Regions from separate parts of the Rhizobium sp. O111 genome, predicted to be linked through region 1. Evidence: predicted binding sites of a transcription regulator. Region 1 holds the regulator's gene; the other holds the start of a gene.

Region 1 (7,533 bases):
CAGCAAGGCCGGCCTGGCGGGCGTGGCGATCGAGGCCGGGCGTGCGCTGATCCTGGATCGCCCGGCAGTCATATCGGCGGCAAAGGAAGCCGGTATCTTCGTCTGCGGTCTGGATCGTGGATTGCCATCCTGGGGGCTTGAATGAGCGAGCGTGCATTGAAGGTCGCGATCATCGCGGGCGAAGTCTCCGGTGATCTTCTGGCGGCCGATCTGATCGCCGCACTGAAGCAGCAATATGCGGGGCCAGTCGAGCTCATCGGTGTCGGTGGCGAAGGGCTTCAGGCGCAGGGCCTGACATCGCTGTTCGATTTCTCCGAACTGTCGATCATGGGCATCACCCAGGTTCTCGCCAAGCTTCCGACGCTTGTGAAACGCATCCGCCAGACTGCGGCTGCCGTCATTGCCGCCAAGCCCGACGTGCTCGTCATTGTCGACAGCCCCGATTTCACCCACCGCGTCGCCAAGCGCGTGCGCACTGCGCTGCCTGACCTGCCTGTGGTGAACTACGTCTGTCCGAGCGTATGGGCTTGGAAGGAATACCGTGCGCAGCGCATGCTGCCTTATATCGACCATGTGCTGGCCGTGCTGCCCTTCGAGCCCGAGGTGATGCGCAAGCTCGGCGGTCCGCCGACAAGCTATGTCGGCCATCGCCTGACCGCTGATGTCGATGTTCTCGCGACCCGCAAGGCGAGGGCGGCAAGCAAGCCGCGCCCCGCGCATGAGCCGAAGACGATCATGCTCCTGCCGGGCTCGCGCGGATCCGAGATCACCAAGCTCTTGCCCTATTTCGGCGACGCAGTGGCCGAGCTCTCCGCCCGCAACGAAGGCATCCGCTTTGTGCTGCCGACTGCGCCGCGCCGCGAGGCCATGGTGCGCGAGATCATCAAGGACTGGCCGGTCAAGCCCGATGTGGTGACAGGCAAGGACGACAAGTGGAAAGCCTTCGCCGAGGCCGACGCCGCCATGGCCGCATCCGGCACTGTCATCCTGGAGCTAGGGCTCGCAGGCGTCCCCACCGTTTCGGCCTACAAGACGGACTGGATCATCAAGCTGATGACCGGCAAGATCAAGATCTGGACGGCGGCGATCCCGAACCTTGTTGCCGATTACGCTGTCGTGCCCGAATATATCAACGAGGTCGTGCGCGGCGCGAGTTTCACGCGCTGGGCCGAGAAGCTCTCGTCCGACACCTTGCCGCGCCGCTCGATGATGGAGGGCTACGATCTCGTCTGGGAGCGGATGCAGACCGAAAAGCCGCCTGGCGTACACGCCGCGGAAATCGTGCTTGATGTCCTGAAAAACAAAAAACCCGGTCAAAACTGACCGGGTTTCTTTTTGAGCTTCGATGCGTCGAGATTAACGCTTGGAAACCGGAACGTAGTCGCGCTGCGCTTCGCCGATGTAGAGCTGGCGCGGACGGCCGATACGCTGCTGCGGATCTTCGATCATTTCGTTCCACTGCGCGATCCAGCCGACGGTGCGCGCGAGAGCGAACAGAACGGTGAACATGGTCGTGGGGAAGCCGAGAGCCTTCAGCGTGATACCCGAATAGAAGTCGATGTTCGGATAGAGCTTCTTCTCGATGAAGTATGGATCGGTCAGCGCGATGCGCTCGAGTTCCATGGCGACGTCGAGCAGCGGATCGTCCTTGATGCCGAGTTCGCCGAGCACTTCATGCGTCGTCTTCTGCATGATCTTGGCGCGCGGGTCGTAGTTCTTGTAGACGCGGTGGCCAAAGCCCATCAGGCGGAACGGATCGTTCTTGTCCTTGGCGCGGGCGATATACTCAGGAATGCGGTCAACCGTGCCGATTTCCTGCAGCATGTTGAGCGCCGCTTCGTTGGCGCCGCCGTGGGCAGGGCCCCAGAGGCAGGCAATGCCGGCCGCGATGCAGGCGAACGGGTTGGCACCCGAGGAACCGGCGAGGCGAACGGTCGAGGTCGAAGCGTTCTGCTCGTGGTCGGCGTGCAGGATGAAGATGCGGTCCATGGCGCGGGCAAGCACCGGATTGACCACATATTCCTCGCAAGGAACGGCGAAGCACATGCGCAGGAAGTTCGACGCGTAGTCGAGGTCGTTCTTCGGGTAAACGAAGGGCTGGCCGATATGGTACTTGTAGGCCATGGCGGCGATCGTCGGCATCTTGGCGATCATGCGCAGCGAAGCGACCATGCGCTGGTGCGGATCGGTGATGTCGGTGCTGTCGTGGTAGAACGCCGACAGGGCGCCGACGCAGCCGCACATGACGGCCATCGGATGCGCGTCGCGGCGGAAGCCGGTGAAGAAGCGGCTCATCTGCTCGTGCACCATCGTGTGGTGCGTCACGCGGTAGTCGAAGTCCTTCTTCTGCGCGGCTGTCGGCAGTTCGCCGTAAAGAAGCAGGTAGCAGACTTCGAGGAAGTCGCCCTGTTCGGCCAGCTGCTCGATCGGGTAACCGCGATGGAGCAGAACGCCCTCGTCGCCATCGATATAGGTGATTTTCGATTCACAGGATGCGGTCGAGGTGAAACCAGGATCGTACGTGAAGGAAGCCGTGTTCTTGTAGAGGGCGCCGATATCGATGACATCAGGTCCGATCGTGCCGCTCTTGACCGGCAGGTCGACTGTTTTCTCACCGAGTTTTAGTGTTGCGCTTTGATCCGTCATTCTGATCCTCCAAACTGGCGGTTGGCGCCTTAAAAGCGCCATAGGGTTAAGCGTCGTCTGCGATAGCTATATGATCGCGCGCCTAATGCCAAGTTACCGTGATGCCATTTTGTGCATCGCAGTATCAACTTTTGAGCAGTGCTGAGATGCCGTCTCCGCATAGCGGAAGCCAATGATAATCCTGACATTTTCGATGGTTTTATTTCCCGTTTGAATTCAAACGATTATAGTTGCGTTTCGGTTCCGCTGGCCTCATTCTGATTGCAGGTCAGGGTGGCTTTCGGGTGTCGTTGCATGCCGGAGTTGAATGCCAGTCACGTCGTTTTGATGCCACCCGAAGCGGCGCAAATTGCCAATTTGCCGGCCGTACCGGGGCAAAATGCCCGTGCCATAATGACGCGCGCGCCGTTGACGCAGTCGACGTCGGGTTTTCTGAGTCGCGCAAGCCGAGGGATCGGCCGCCAGGCAGCCGTTGCAGCACAAGCGTTCAGCACGGAATTCGATCACGGCCGCTTTTTCCTGGCGTCGCCCATCTTCCTCGGCGCAGGCGCCATCGCCTGGTTCCGCCTTGCTGTCGATATCCCGCCCATGCGGCTCCTTGCCTGGGCTGTTCTCTTCGGTCTCGTCTTCGTTCTGGCGGGCGCCGCGCCCGTTGCCACCCGCCGTGTGGCGATATCAGGCCTGCTCGTCGTCCTTGGCATGTTCGCGGCGCAACTCGAGACCTGGCGCGCTGATACCGTCGTTCTCGACACAGCGGTGACTACGACTGTGACCGGCCGCGTGGAACGGCGCGAGGGCGACGACAACGGCCGCTGGCGCTATATCTTAAGGGTAACGCGCACGGACGAGCCTGCGCTCAAGCGTCCGCCGCAGCAAGTGTCGCTCGTCGCGCGTGCCGGCGAGCCTGTCGCGGTCGGCGGATGGCTCACGGGCCGAGTGCGCCTGACGCCGCCAGCCGGACCGGCATTGCCCGAACTCAACGATTTCGCATTCTCCGCCTATTTCGACGGCATCGGCGCCAACGGCTTCTTCTACGGTATTCCGCAGCCCATCGCGTCGCAGATCGATATCGCCGATCTCTCTGCCGCCGATCGCGCCGTGGAATGGCTCTACGGTCTGCGCAGCAGTATTGGCGACCGCATCCGCAGCATTCTGCCTGATGATACCGGCGCCTTCGCCGCCTCGCTTGTCACCGATGAGAGACGCGTCATCTCCAACGAGACGACGGAGGCGCTGCGCCAATCCGGCCTCGCGCATATCGTCGCGATCTCGGGCCTCAACATGGCGCTGTCGGCCGGCATCTGCTTTGTCGGGCTGCGGCTGTTCTTTGGACTGTTTCCTGGCTTCGCACAGGCCTATCCGACCAAGAAGCTTGCCGCCGGCAGCGCGCTTCTGGCGCTGACGGCCTATTACATGATCTCGGGCTTTGCCGTCTCCGCCGAGCGCGCCTTCATCATGATGGCGATCATGCTTGTCGCGGTGCTGTTCGATCGCCCCTCGATCAGCCTGCGCAACATCGCGCTCTCGGCGATGCTGATCATTCTGATGTCGCCATCCGAGGTGCTGGGCCCGAGCTTCCAGATGTCCTACGCCGCGACGCTGGCGCTGGTCGCGGGCTTTGCTGTGTGGACTAGGAGGCGGCATCGCGAAAGCGTTCTTCTCACGCATCCCGCGATAAAGCCGGTCATGGTCACGCTTCGCTTCTTCGGCGGCATCGCGCTGACCTCGATGATCGGCGGTTTCTCGACGGCGCTGTTTTCGATCGAGCATTTTCACAGGCTGAGCGGCTACGGCCTTCCCGCCAACCTGCTTGCCATGCCCGTCATCTCCTTCATCGTCATGCCCTTCGGAATGGCCGCGATGTTGGCGACGCCATTTGGCCTCGACGCTGTGCCGTGGAAGGTCGCCGGCTTCGGGCTGGATCTCGTGATCGACATCGCAAAGATGGTTTCCGGCTGGGGCGGCAGTGTCGATATCGGGCGGATTCCCGAATGGTATTTCGCGATCGCCGTACTCGGCTTCCTCGTCTGGGGGCTGATGCGGACGCGCCTGCGATGGATCGGCGCTGCGGTTGCCGCGCTTGCAACGATCGTCGTCGTCCTGCTGCCTGCGACACCTGCGCCAGAACTCGTCGTGTCCGAGGATGGAAGCCTTGTGGCGGCAGTTACAGGCGACGGCCTTGCCAGCAACCGCGAACGGCCGCCCGACTTCATCTTCGGGCAATGGCAGCGCGCGCTCGCGATCGAAGACCACAAGCCGCCGGATGTGATCGAAGGCGAGGCATTGTCCATTCCCAGGAGGGGTGAGCCAAGGCCACGACTGACACTGAAACAACAACGCGAAGCGCGCGCCATGATGCGCGAAGCAGCGGCTTCGACAAACGACAGCGGTTTCCAGTGCCTCAAGATGGCCTGGTGCGTGACAGCGCTCGATAGCGGCTACGTCATCGCGACGCTCGAAAACGCCGCCTATCTCGGTCCCGCCTGCGATGTGGCCGATATCGTCATCACGCCTGTCCGTCTGCGCCAGGCGACATGCCGTTCCGGCGCAATGCTATTGACCGGCGAAACCCTCAGGCGATCGGGCGCCGTCGAAATCCGTATCGACGAGCAGGGGACACCCGTCGTCAAAACCGCCTATGAAAGCCTCGGTCGCCCCTGGTTGCGCCATCGCGCCTATGACTGGCGCAACGACAGCTTCAGCGACGACCAGTCACCGCCTGGCGATGTCACCACTCAGTGATACCGGCGAATAAGCCCGACGAGCTTGCCCTGAACCTTGACGCGGTCAGGCCCGAAAATGCGGGTTTCGTAAGCCGGGTTCGCAGCTTCCAGCGCGATCGACGCGCCCTTGCGGCGGAAGCGCTTCAGCGTCGCCTCTTCATCGTCGACAAGCGCCACGACGATGTCGCCGGGATTGGCGGTGTTGCCGTTGCGGATGATGACGGTGTCGCCGTCGAAAATGCCGGCTTCGATCATCGAGTCGCCCTTGACCTCGAGCGCGTAGTGCTCGCCGGAGCCGAGCATGTCGGCGGGGACGGTGATGTCGTGGGTGTTGTTCTGGATCGCCGAGATCGGCACACCGGCGGCGATCCGGCCCATGACGGGAACGGACGCCGAGTTGCCGTTGTCGGCGCTGGGCGCGGCCTTCGGGGCAGGGGCCGCGGCCACCGGCTGCGGCTTGCCGAGGCTGCCCTCGATGACGCTCGGCGAGAAGCCGCGTCGCGGCTGCAGGCTCGGATTATAGGCTTCCGGCAGCTTGATGACCTCGAGCGCGCGCGCCCGGTTTGGCAGCCGGCGAATGAAGCCGCGCTCTTCCAGCGCCGTGATCAGCCGGTGAATGCCGGATTTTGATGCTAGATCGAGTGCATCCTTCATTTCGTCGAAGGATGGCGGAACGCCCGACTCTTTCATCCGCTCATGAATGAACAGAAGCAGTTCTTGTTGCTTGCGTGTCAGCATCGAAATGAACCCCAGAGTCGTGAAACAAAGCCAGAACGGACACTATATGTTCCATATGTGTTCCGCAAGTGCCTAAATTTTCGTAAAACTTGGCTCGGAATCGTCGCGATTTTGCACTTCATTCGATTTAACCGCGCTCGCCTCTTGCATTGTGGCGAAAGCCAGCGCACATCTCTGCCGATTTCGGGAGGATTTGCCGATGAGTGACCCCCATCCCCTGGACCACGTGGTGCTGCCGGTGGTCAATATCGAGATGGCGCGCGAGCGCCTGGGCAAGCTCGGTTTTACCGTCGCCGCCGATGCGCGGCACCCATTCGGCACCGAGAATGCCTGCGTCTTCTTTGCCGACAAAACCTACCTCGAGCCGCTCGGCATCGCCAGCCTGGAGACTTACGAAGCGGCCATCGGAGACGGCAACGTTTTCACCGCACGTGATCGTGCCTTCCGCTTCCGCTGCGGCGACGACGGCCTGTCGGCTATCGTCTTCGGTACGCCGGATGCCGATAGCGATCACGCCCGCTTCATCGACGATGGCATGAGCGGCGGCGAGATGCTGAGATTTGCCCGGCAGATGAAGATGCCGGATGGTTCTGAGGCGACCGCCGCGTTCCGCCTGGCTTTCGCGGCCGATCTGCGCGCACCCGATTTCTTCCTCTTCGCCTGCCAGCGCGTCAACCCACTGCCCAGCGATCTCAAGGCCTTGGAAACCCATGCGAATGGCGTTTTGGGCATCCTGTCGATCGTGCTCTCGTCGTCCGATCCCAAGGCGTTCGCGCCGCTGTTGCAGCTGGCGTCTGATGCGCAGGCGACCCGCGAGGAGGCGTTCGGTGTCAGCCTGGATGCCGGCAACGCCCGTATCAATATCCTGTCGCCGGATGGCTTGAACGCTTACTACGATCTCGCCGAGCCCAAGGCCGATCGCGGCCTGCGTGGCGCGGCGATTGTCTTTTCCGTTGCCGATCTCGCCGTGACAGAGGCGCATTTGGCTGCTAACGGGATCACCTATACACGCAAGAACAATCGAATTCTGGTGAAGGCCGCACCCGGCCAGGGCGCGCTCTTCGCCTTCGAGGAGAAACGATGACTGAGACCAATTCCGAGGTGGCCGTTGGCGAAGGCGCCGGCCGTGTGGTGTTTTCCAACACCGGCAAGCTGTCGCTGATCGCCGGCCCCTGCCAGATGGAAAGCCGCGACCATGCCTTCATGATCGCCGGCACGCTGAAGGAGCTCTGCGACAAGCTCGGCATCGGCCTTGTCTACAAGTCCTCCTTCGACAAGGCCAACCGCACCTCGCTGTCGGCCCAGCGCGGCATCGGTCTTGAAACGGCGCTCGAAGTCTTCGCCGATCTCAAGAAGGAATACGGCTTCCCTGTCTTGACCGACATCCACACCGAGGAGCAGTGCGCCGAAGTCGCCGCTGTCGTCG
Region 2 (7,533 bases), 400 kb from region 1:
GCCTTGGCGCCGGCGCAAACGACGATGACGCCGGTGCGGGCGAGTTCTTCGAGGTCGGCGGAGATGTCGAAGCTCTCTTCCGCACCGCGATGCACGCCGCCGATGCCGCCGGTCGCGAAGACCTTGATGCCGGCGCGTTCGGCGGCGATCATCGTGGCGGCGACCGTGGTGGCGCCGTGACGGCGCTCGGCGATCGCGAAGGCGAGGTCGGCGCGCGAGACTTTCAGCACATCCTTGGCCTTGGCCAGCTGCTCTAGCTCTTCGGCTTCAAGCCCGATGTGGAGGGTGCCGTGGATGACGGCGATGGTGGCGGGGACGGCGCCCTGCTCACGGATGATCGATTCGACGCTGCGGGCCATCTCGATATTCCCGGGGTAGGGCATGCCGTGGGTGATGATCGTCGATTCGAGCGCCACGATCGGCGCGCCGCGCTGCTTGGCGCTCGCCACTTCCTTGGAATAGGTGATCGGCAGCTTGGAGGAGAGAGTGTTCGTCATCGGATCTTCCATTTCGTCTGATTGGGTTTCAATGCAGAATTCTCGCCGGCGGGACAAGAGCCAGAGCCTGTTTCAGCAGATCGGCGGAGAGATTTTCGTTGACCGCATTGGGCGACTGGACCGTCAGCGCTGCCGCAGCGGCACCCTCGCGGATGGCCTCGCTCATCGGTAGCCCGCGCAAAAGTGCTGCGATAACGCCCGAGGCTAGGGAATCGCCGGCGCCGGTCACATCTGACACGTGCTCGACATTGGCCGGCTGCAGCGCCGCCACGTGGCCGGCGGAAAAGGCGATCAGCTCGCGCTGTCCCCGGGTGACGACACCGCCCCTGAGGCCTATATCACCGAGCAGTGACGGCCAATGGACGGGATTTTCCGGCCGCTCGCCGGTCAGCGCGGTGGCCTCGGCCTCGTTGAGGAAGAGATAGTCGATACCCTGCATGCAGGCCTTCAGCTTCACCGCCTTTGCCGGCGATATCGCGATCGCCGCTACCGGCTTGCCGAGCGCCTTGGCGCGTGTTGTGATCGAGACCAGCGTTTCCTCCGGCAGGTTGGCATCGAAGAGGATCATGTCGGTCGCCGAAAACGCGTCGCGCACCGAGCGGATCGACAGGCGGCGCGGCACAAACATGCGGTAGAGATCCATGTCGGCCAACGCGATCACCAGATTGCCGTCGCGCTCGATGATGGCGGTATAGCTCGGCGTCTTGCGGTCGAGAAAGATGAAGGGGCGATCGTTGACGCCGGCGAGATCGGCGGCTTCGCTTACCATCTCGCCGGTCGGATCACCGCCGCGCGGCGAGATCATGGTGACATCGAAACCAAGGCGGGCGAGGTTGCGGGCCGCGTTGAAGCCGCCGCCGCCTGCTTCCTCGAACCATGAGCCGGGGTTGCTGGCGCCATCGGCCGTGGCGCCCGATATGCGGCCGCGGCGATCGACATGGGCGCCGCCAAGCACGAGAATCTTCTTGCTCATCTCATCGCTCCGAAATGCCGTCTTGGCCGAATCGTGCGGCCTCCGGAAGCGCGGTCAGCCGCCGTCCAGGCGCTGTAAGCTCTTGCTTTGCATGGATAAAACAAATGTAGAACACAGGCCGTTTTACCTCTTTCTTTCAATGCTTTGAACGGCACTTGCGCAATGAGAACAAATGCGGTACAAAATCGACATCGGCGGCGACATTGCTTGAGCGGCTTCAATAACCTAAAGGTGGATCGAATGTCACAGAATACATTGCGGCTTGTAGAGGACAAATCGGTGGACAAAAGCAAGGCACTTGAAGCGGCACTCTCACAGATCGAGCGGTCGTTCGGCAAGGGCTCTATCATGAAGCTCGGCTCGAATGAGGGCGTGGTCGAGATCGAGACCGTTTCGACGGGCTCTCTCGGACTGGATATCGCACTCGGGATCGGCGGTCTTCCCAAGGGACGTATCATCGAAATTTACGGGCCAGAAAGCTCGGGTAAGACGACGCTGGCGCTGCAGACGATCGCGGAAGCACAGAAGAAGGGCGGCATCTGCGCCTTCGTCGACGCCGAACACGCGCTTGATCCGGTCTATGCTCGCAAGCTGGGCGTCGATCTGCACAATCTGCTGATCTCGCAGCCGGATACGGGCGAGCAGGCACTCGAAATCACCGACACGCTGGTGCGCTCCGGTGCCGTTGACGTGCTGGTCGTGGACTCGGTCGCGGCACTGACGCCGCGTGCCGAAATCGAAGGCGAGATGGGCGACAGCCTGCCGGGTCTGCAGGCGCGACTGATGAGCCAGGCGCTGCGCAAGCTGACGGCCTCGATCTCGAAGTCGAAGACCATGGTCATCTTCATCAACCAGATCCGCATGAAGATCGGCGTCATGTTCGGTTCGCCGGAAACGACGACGGGTGGTAATGCGCTGAAGTTCTACGCCTCGGTTCGCCTCGACATCCGCCGCATCGGCGCCGTCAAGGAGCGCGAAGAGGTGATCGGCAACCAGACGCGCGTCAAGGTCGTCAAGAACAAGATGGCGCCTCCCTTCAAGCAGGTCGAATTCGACATCATGTATGGCGAAGGCGTATCGAAGACTGGCGAGCTGGTCGACCTCGGCGTCAAGGCCGGGATCGTCGAGAAGTCGGGCGCCTGGTTCTCCTATAACAGCCAGCGTCTCGGCCAGGGCCGCGAGAATGCCAAGACGTTCCTGCGCGACAATCCGGAATTGATGCGCGAGATCGAAACGTCGATCCGCCAGAATGCCGGCCTGATCGCCGATCAGCTGCAAAATGGCGGTCCTGACGCGAACGATTCCGACGGCGAATAAGCCTCGATCCAGGATTGAATAGTTCAAAGCCGGCTGCATTCCTTGATCAGAATGCAGCCGGTTTTGTTTGTCTGCTGGACAGTGGTTAACGTCAGCGATAAAAGCCACTGAATTTTTAAGATTTGACCTGCCTTGGGCAGCACTGAAGGGCATAGCATGAGCGGTGTGAACGAAATCCGGTCGACCTTCCTCGACTACTTCAAGAAGAACGGCCACGAGATCGTTTCATCGAGCCCGCTGGTGCCGCGCAACGACCCGACGCTGATGTTCACGAACGCCGGCATGGTGCAGTTCAAGAACGTCTTCACCGGTCTTGAGCAGCGCCCTTACAAGACGGCGTCGACCGCGCAGAAGTGCGTGCGCGCCGGCGGCAAGCATAACGACCTCGACAATGTCGGCTATACCGCGCGCCACCATACCTTCTTCGAAATGCTCGGCAATTTCTCCTTCGGCGATTACTTCAAGGAGCAGGCGATCGAGCATGCTTGGACGCTGATCACCAAGGAATTCGGCATTGACGCCAAGCGTCTGCTGGTCACCGTCTATCACACCGACGACGAAGCCTTTAATCTCTGGAAGAAGATCGCCGGCCTCTCCGACGACAAGATCATCCGCATCCCGACCAGCGACAATTTCTGGGCGATGGGCGATACCGGCCCGTGCGGTCCCTGTTCGGAAATCTTCTACGATCACGGCGATCATATCTGGGGCGGCCCTCCCGGCTCGCCGGAAGAAGACGGCGATCGCTTCATCGAGATCTGGAACCTCGTCTTCATGCAGTACGAGCAGATCACCAAGGAAGAGCGCATCGACCTGCCGCGTCCGTCGATCGATACCGGCATGGGTCTTGAGCGCATCGCAGCGCTGCTGCAGGGCAAGCACGACAACTACGACATCGACCTGTTCCGCGCGCTGATCTCGGCGTCGGAGGAAGCAACCGGCGTCAAGGCCGAGGGTGAGCAGCGCGCCAGCCACCGCGTCATCGCCGATCATCTGCGCTCGTCCGCCTTCCTGATCGCCGACGGCGTCCTGCCGTCCGCCGAAGGCCGCGGCTACGTGCTTCGTCGTATCATGCGCCGCGCCATGCGCCATGCCGAACTGCTCGGCGCGCGTGAGCCGCTGATGTGGAAGCTTTTGCCTGCGCTGATCCAGCAGATGGGCCGTGCCTATCCGGAGCTGGTGCGCGCAGAAGCCTTGATCACCGAGACGCTGAAGCTTGAGGAAACCAAGTTCCGCACGACGCTGAAGCGCGGCCTGTCGCTCCTCTCGGATGCCACGACGACGCTCGGCAAGGGCGATATGCTCGACGGCGAGACCGCCTTCAAGCTCTACGACACCTATGGTTTCCCGCTCGACCTGACGCAGGACGCGCTGCGCGCCCGCGAAATCAACGTCGATCTCGCCGGCTTCACCGACGCCATGGAGCGCCAGAAGGCAGAGGCACGCTCGCATTGGGCAGGCTCCGGCGACAAGGCGACCGAGACGATCTGGTTCGAGCTGCGCGACAAGCACGGCGCCACCGAATTCCTCGGCTATGACACCGAGACCGCCGAAGGTGTGGTCCAGGCGATCGTCAAAGACGGTGCTGCGGTCGGCGAAGCGGCCAAGGGCGACAAGGTTCAGATCGTCGTCAACCAGACGCCGTTCTATGGCGAATCCGGTGGCCAGATGGGCGATGCGGGCGTCATTTCGTCCGATAACGCCAAGATCGAGATCACCGATACGCAAAAGCGCGGCGAGGGTCTATTCGTTCATACGGGCACCGTCGTTGAAGGTAGCGTCAAGGCCGGCGATGCGGTGGCATTGACCGTCGATCACGCCCGCCGCTCGCATATCCGCGCCAATCACTCGGCGACCCACCTGCTGCATGAGGCGCTGCGCGAAGTGCTCGGCACCCATGTCGCCCAGAAGGGCTCGCTGGTCACGCCGGATCGCCTGCGTTTCGACGTTTCGCATCCGAAGCCCATGACGGCGGAAGAGCTCAAGGTGGTCGAGGATATGGCCAACGAGATCATTCTGCAGAATTCGCCGGTCACGACCCGGCTGATGAGCGTCGACGACGCCCGTGCCGAGGGCGCGATGGCGCTGTTCGGCGAAAAATACGGCGATGAGGTCCGCGTCGTCTCCATGGGCCAGGGGCTGCATGGGGCAAAAACTGGCAAGCCTTACTCGATCGAACTTTGCGGCGGCACGCATGTGTCGGCGACCGGTGACATCGGTCTCGTGCGCATTCTCGGCGACAGCGCCGTCAGCTCCGGTGTTCGCCGCCTGGAAGCGGTCACTGGCGAAGCGGCTCGCGCCTACCTCGCCGAGCAGGACGAGCGCGTGAAGGCGCTGGCGACCTCGCTGAAGGTGCAGCCGGCCGACGTGCTGACGCGCGTTGAAGCGCTGATGGACGAGCGCCGCAAGCTTGAGAAGGAACTGGCGGATGCCAAGCGCAAGCTCGCCATGGGCGGCGGGCAGGGCGCTTCGGAAGAGGCCGTGCGCGATATCGGCGGCGTCAAGTTCCTCGGCAAGGCCATCTCCGGCGTCGATCCCAAGGATCTCAAGGGTCTCGCCGACGACGGCAAGGCCAGCCTCGGCTCCGGCGTTGTGACGCTGATCGGCGTCTCCGACGATGGCAAGGCCAGCGCCGTGGTCGCGGTCACCGCTGATCTCGTCGGCCGCTTCAGCGCCGTTGATCTGGTCCGTATCGCCTCTGCCGCGCTGGGCGGCAAGGGCGGCGGCGGCCGTCCGGACATGGCGCAGGCCGGCGGTCCGGATGGATCGAAGGCCGATGAGGCGCTCGAGGCCGTGGCGGCTGCGCTGGCTGGCTGAACGGCCGCTAGCAATTGCTTTTGAGATAAGTTTCTGCCGTTAGGTAACAATCTGACGGCAGGCTTGCTCTATTTGTAATAGCGGTTGCCTTGAGGTGGGGCTACGGCAGTCCAACACTCGCCATTAGGGTCGATGTGCGATCACGGAAATTGTATTGTAAGAGTATGGCTTAGGCGTCCATCAACTTGTGTTTGTTGTGGACAGTGTCCACGCCGCAGGAAATCGCGTCAGCGCGTGTTGTATAGATTGCATTTCTACTAGCGAGTGGATGATGGTCGCACTACCGCAGACAACGCGTTTTGGCGCCGTGAAGGTTAGCTTGTATACGCTCAGGAGGCTTTGGCGAGACTTGGACGCCGAGTTGCAGGAGCAAAGGAAGATCGAGCAGCATAATGCCGATATTCACCTGAAATCCGGCGAGAAAGACGAAGGTTTAGACGCGGCGTTTCGTGTCGCTTGCATTGTCACGCGTTCTGATAACCACCGCGATGTTCTCTACCATGAAGATGAGTTAGTCCAGCCGCCGGAAGGGGTGACTATTTCCTTTGTGCTGTTCACCAACATACTGGCCTTCAAGGAGGCGATGAACGGTATTGAGCCCCATCATCATTTTGAAGTTCTTCTCGACTTCACTCAGCCGCGACTACTTGATTCATCTGTTCCTCAATCCGATCCCACCCCTAATCCGAGTGGACTTCTGATCAGCGGTTCGCGGGCGGGGTGGCGTGCAGGCATTGAGAGCGCAGTTCGGAAACACATTAAAGAACGAAATCGCGTTTGGTCCTGGTTCCACGGTCAGTTTATCTATGATCTTTTCCTCGTTGTGTTCGGGATGCCTTTTGCGCTTTATGCCTGTTGGCGCCTTGCTCCGTTGGTGGACGGTCTTTTTGGTGGGCTTAGTCCCGTGGTGACTGGGGGAGCATTTGTCTACATCGGTTTTTGCTCGATCTGGTTATACCGACTTGTGTTCTCATATGCGCGCTGGGCTTGGCCGAAGGTTGAGCTAGCCGAACAGTCGACGCCGTCAAAGACGCATCGCCGGATACTCACGTGGGTTGTGGTCTTTGTCGCAACTGCCATGGTTTCCAATCTGCTCGATGTGCCGTTTGTCGGAGCCCTCGCGGGCGCAATCTTCGGTCGATGAGTGTCTGAGGTCGCATCGACACGCTAGTGCCCCTTATCTAAACCCGATCAGGCGCTCTTCTGCAGCGCCTTGGTGGCTTCGTCATCGATCATGTTCGCCCTCTTATAGGCGGCGCGGTCGGTGACGCGGGCGACGTAATCGGCAAAGGCCTGGCGCTTCTCGAAGGTGCCGAAGCCGAGGCCCCAGCCGACATGCGAGCCGACATAGACGTCGGCCGCCGTAAAACGGTTGCCGGCGATATAGGGCGAGGCGCTGACGGCTCTTTCGAGCGTGTCCATCACGTCGGCATAGCTGCCATAGCCCGCCATGCGGCTCTTGTCGGCCGGCGTGTGGAAGCCGAGCGCGCGGTTGGTGGTAGCTGCCTCCAGCGGCCCGGCGGCGAAGAACATCCAGCGATAGTAGCTGCCGCGCTCTTCGGCCGTCGGCGCAAGGCCCGCTTCCGGAAAGGTTTCGGCCAGATAGGCGCAGATGGCGGCGCATTCGGTGACGACAGTCTTGCCGTGGCGGATCGCCGGCACCTTGCCCATCGGGTTGATGGCAAGATAATCCGGCGCCTTCATGCTGCTTTCGAAGCCGAGGATCTCGGTCGTATAGGGCGCGCCGGTTTCCTCCAGCATCCAGCGGGCGATCCGTCCGCGCGACATCGGATTGGTGTAGAAGATCAGTTCGTCGGCCATGGTGTTCTCCTCGTTTCGCTTGATAACTGGCGCGGGTCAGCGGCGAGGCAACGTCTATGGCATGGCGACGTCAGATTTTGGCATTAGCGGCGCCGGTCAGAGCGCCTT

The links. The regulator LexA, encoded in region 1, represses DNA repair genes until DNA is damaged. The targets are predictions, from matches to a motif close to TGTTCNNNNTGTGTTCNG.
Region 2: recA (recombinase RecA) is a predicted target of LexA. The motif match lies at 1,567-1,584, and genes of this name have one in related genera.

What each region holds. Positions count from the first base shown of each region.
Region 1 covers NZ_JBSHXL010000001.1:1,328,627-1,336,159, forward strand. Annotated here, with positions in the region: gene ACVTFQ_RS06825 (LpxI family protein) at 1-145, shown strand, start outside; gene lpxB (lipid-A-disaccharide synthase) at 142-1,323, shown strand; gene gltA (citrate synthase) at 1,357-2,646, opposite strand; gene ACVTFQ_RS06840 (ComEC/Rec2 family competence protein) at 2,941-5,388, shown strand; gene lexA (transcriptional repressor LexA) at 5,382-6,107, opposite strand; gene ACVTFQ_RS06850 (VOC family protein) at 6,307-7,191, shown strand; gene kdsA (3-deoxy-8-phosphooctulonate synthase) at 7,188-7,533, shown strand, end outside.
Region 2 covers NZ_JBSHXL010000001.1:1,727,332-1,734,864, reverse strand. Annotated here, with positions in the region: gene ACVTFQ_RS08860 (pseudouridine-5'-phosphate glycosidase) at 1-497, opposite strand, end outside; gene ACVTFQ_RS08855 (carbohydrate kinase family protein) at 526-1,470, opposite strand; gene recA (recombinase RecA) at 1,711-2,787, shown strand; gene alaS (alanine--tRNA ligase) at 2,944-5,604, shown strand; gene ACVTFQ_RS08840 (hypothetical protein) at 5,954-6,748, shown strand; gene ACVTFQ_RS08835 (glutathione S-transferase family protein) at 6,796-7,425, opposite strand; gene ACVTFQ_RS08830 (GNAT family N-acetyltransferase) at 7,522-7,533, opposite strand, start outside.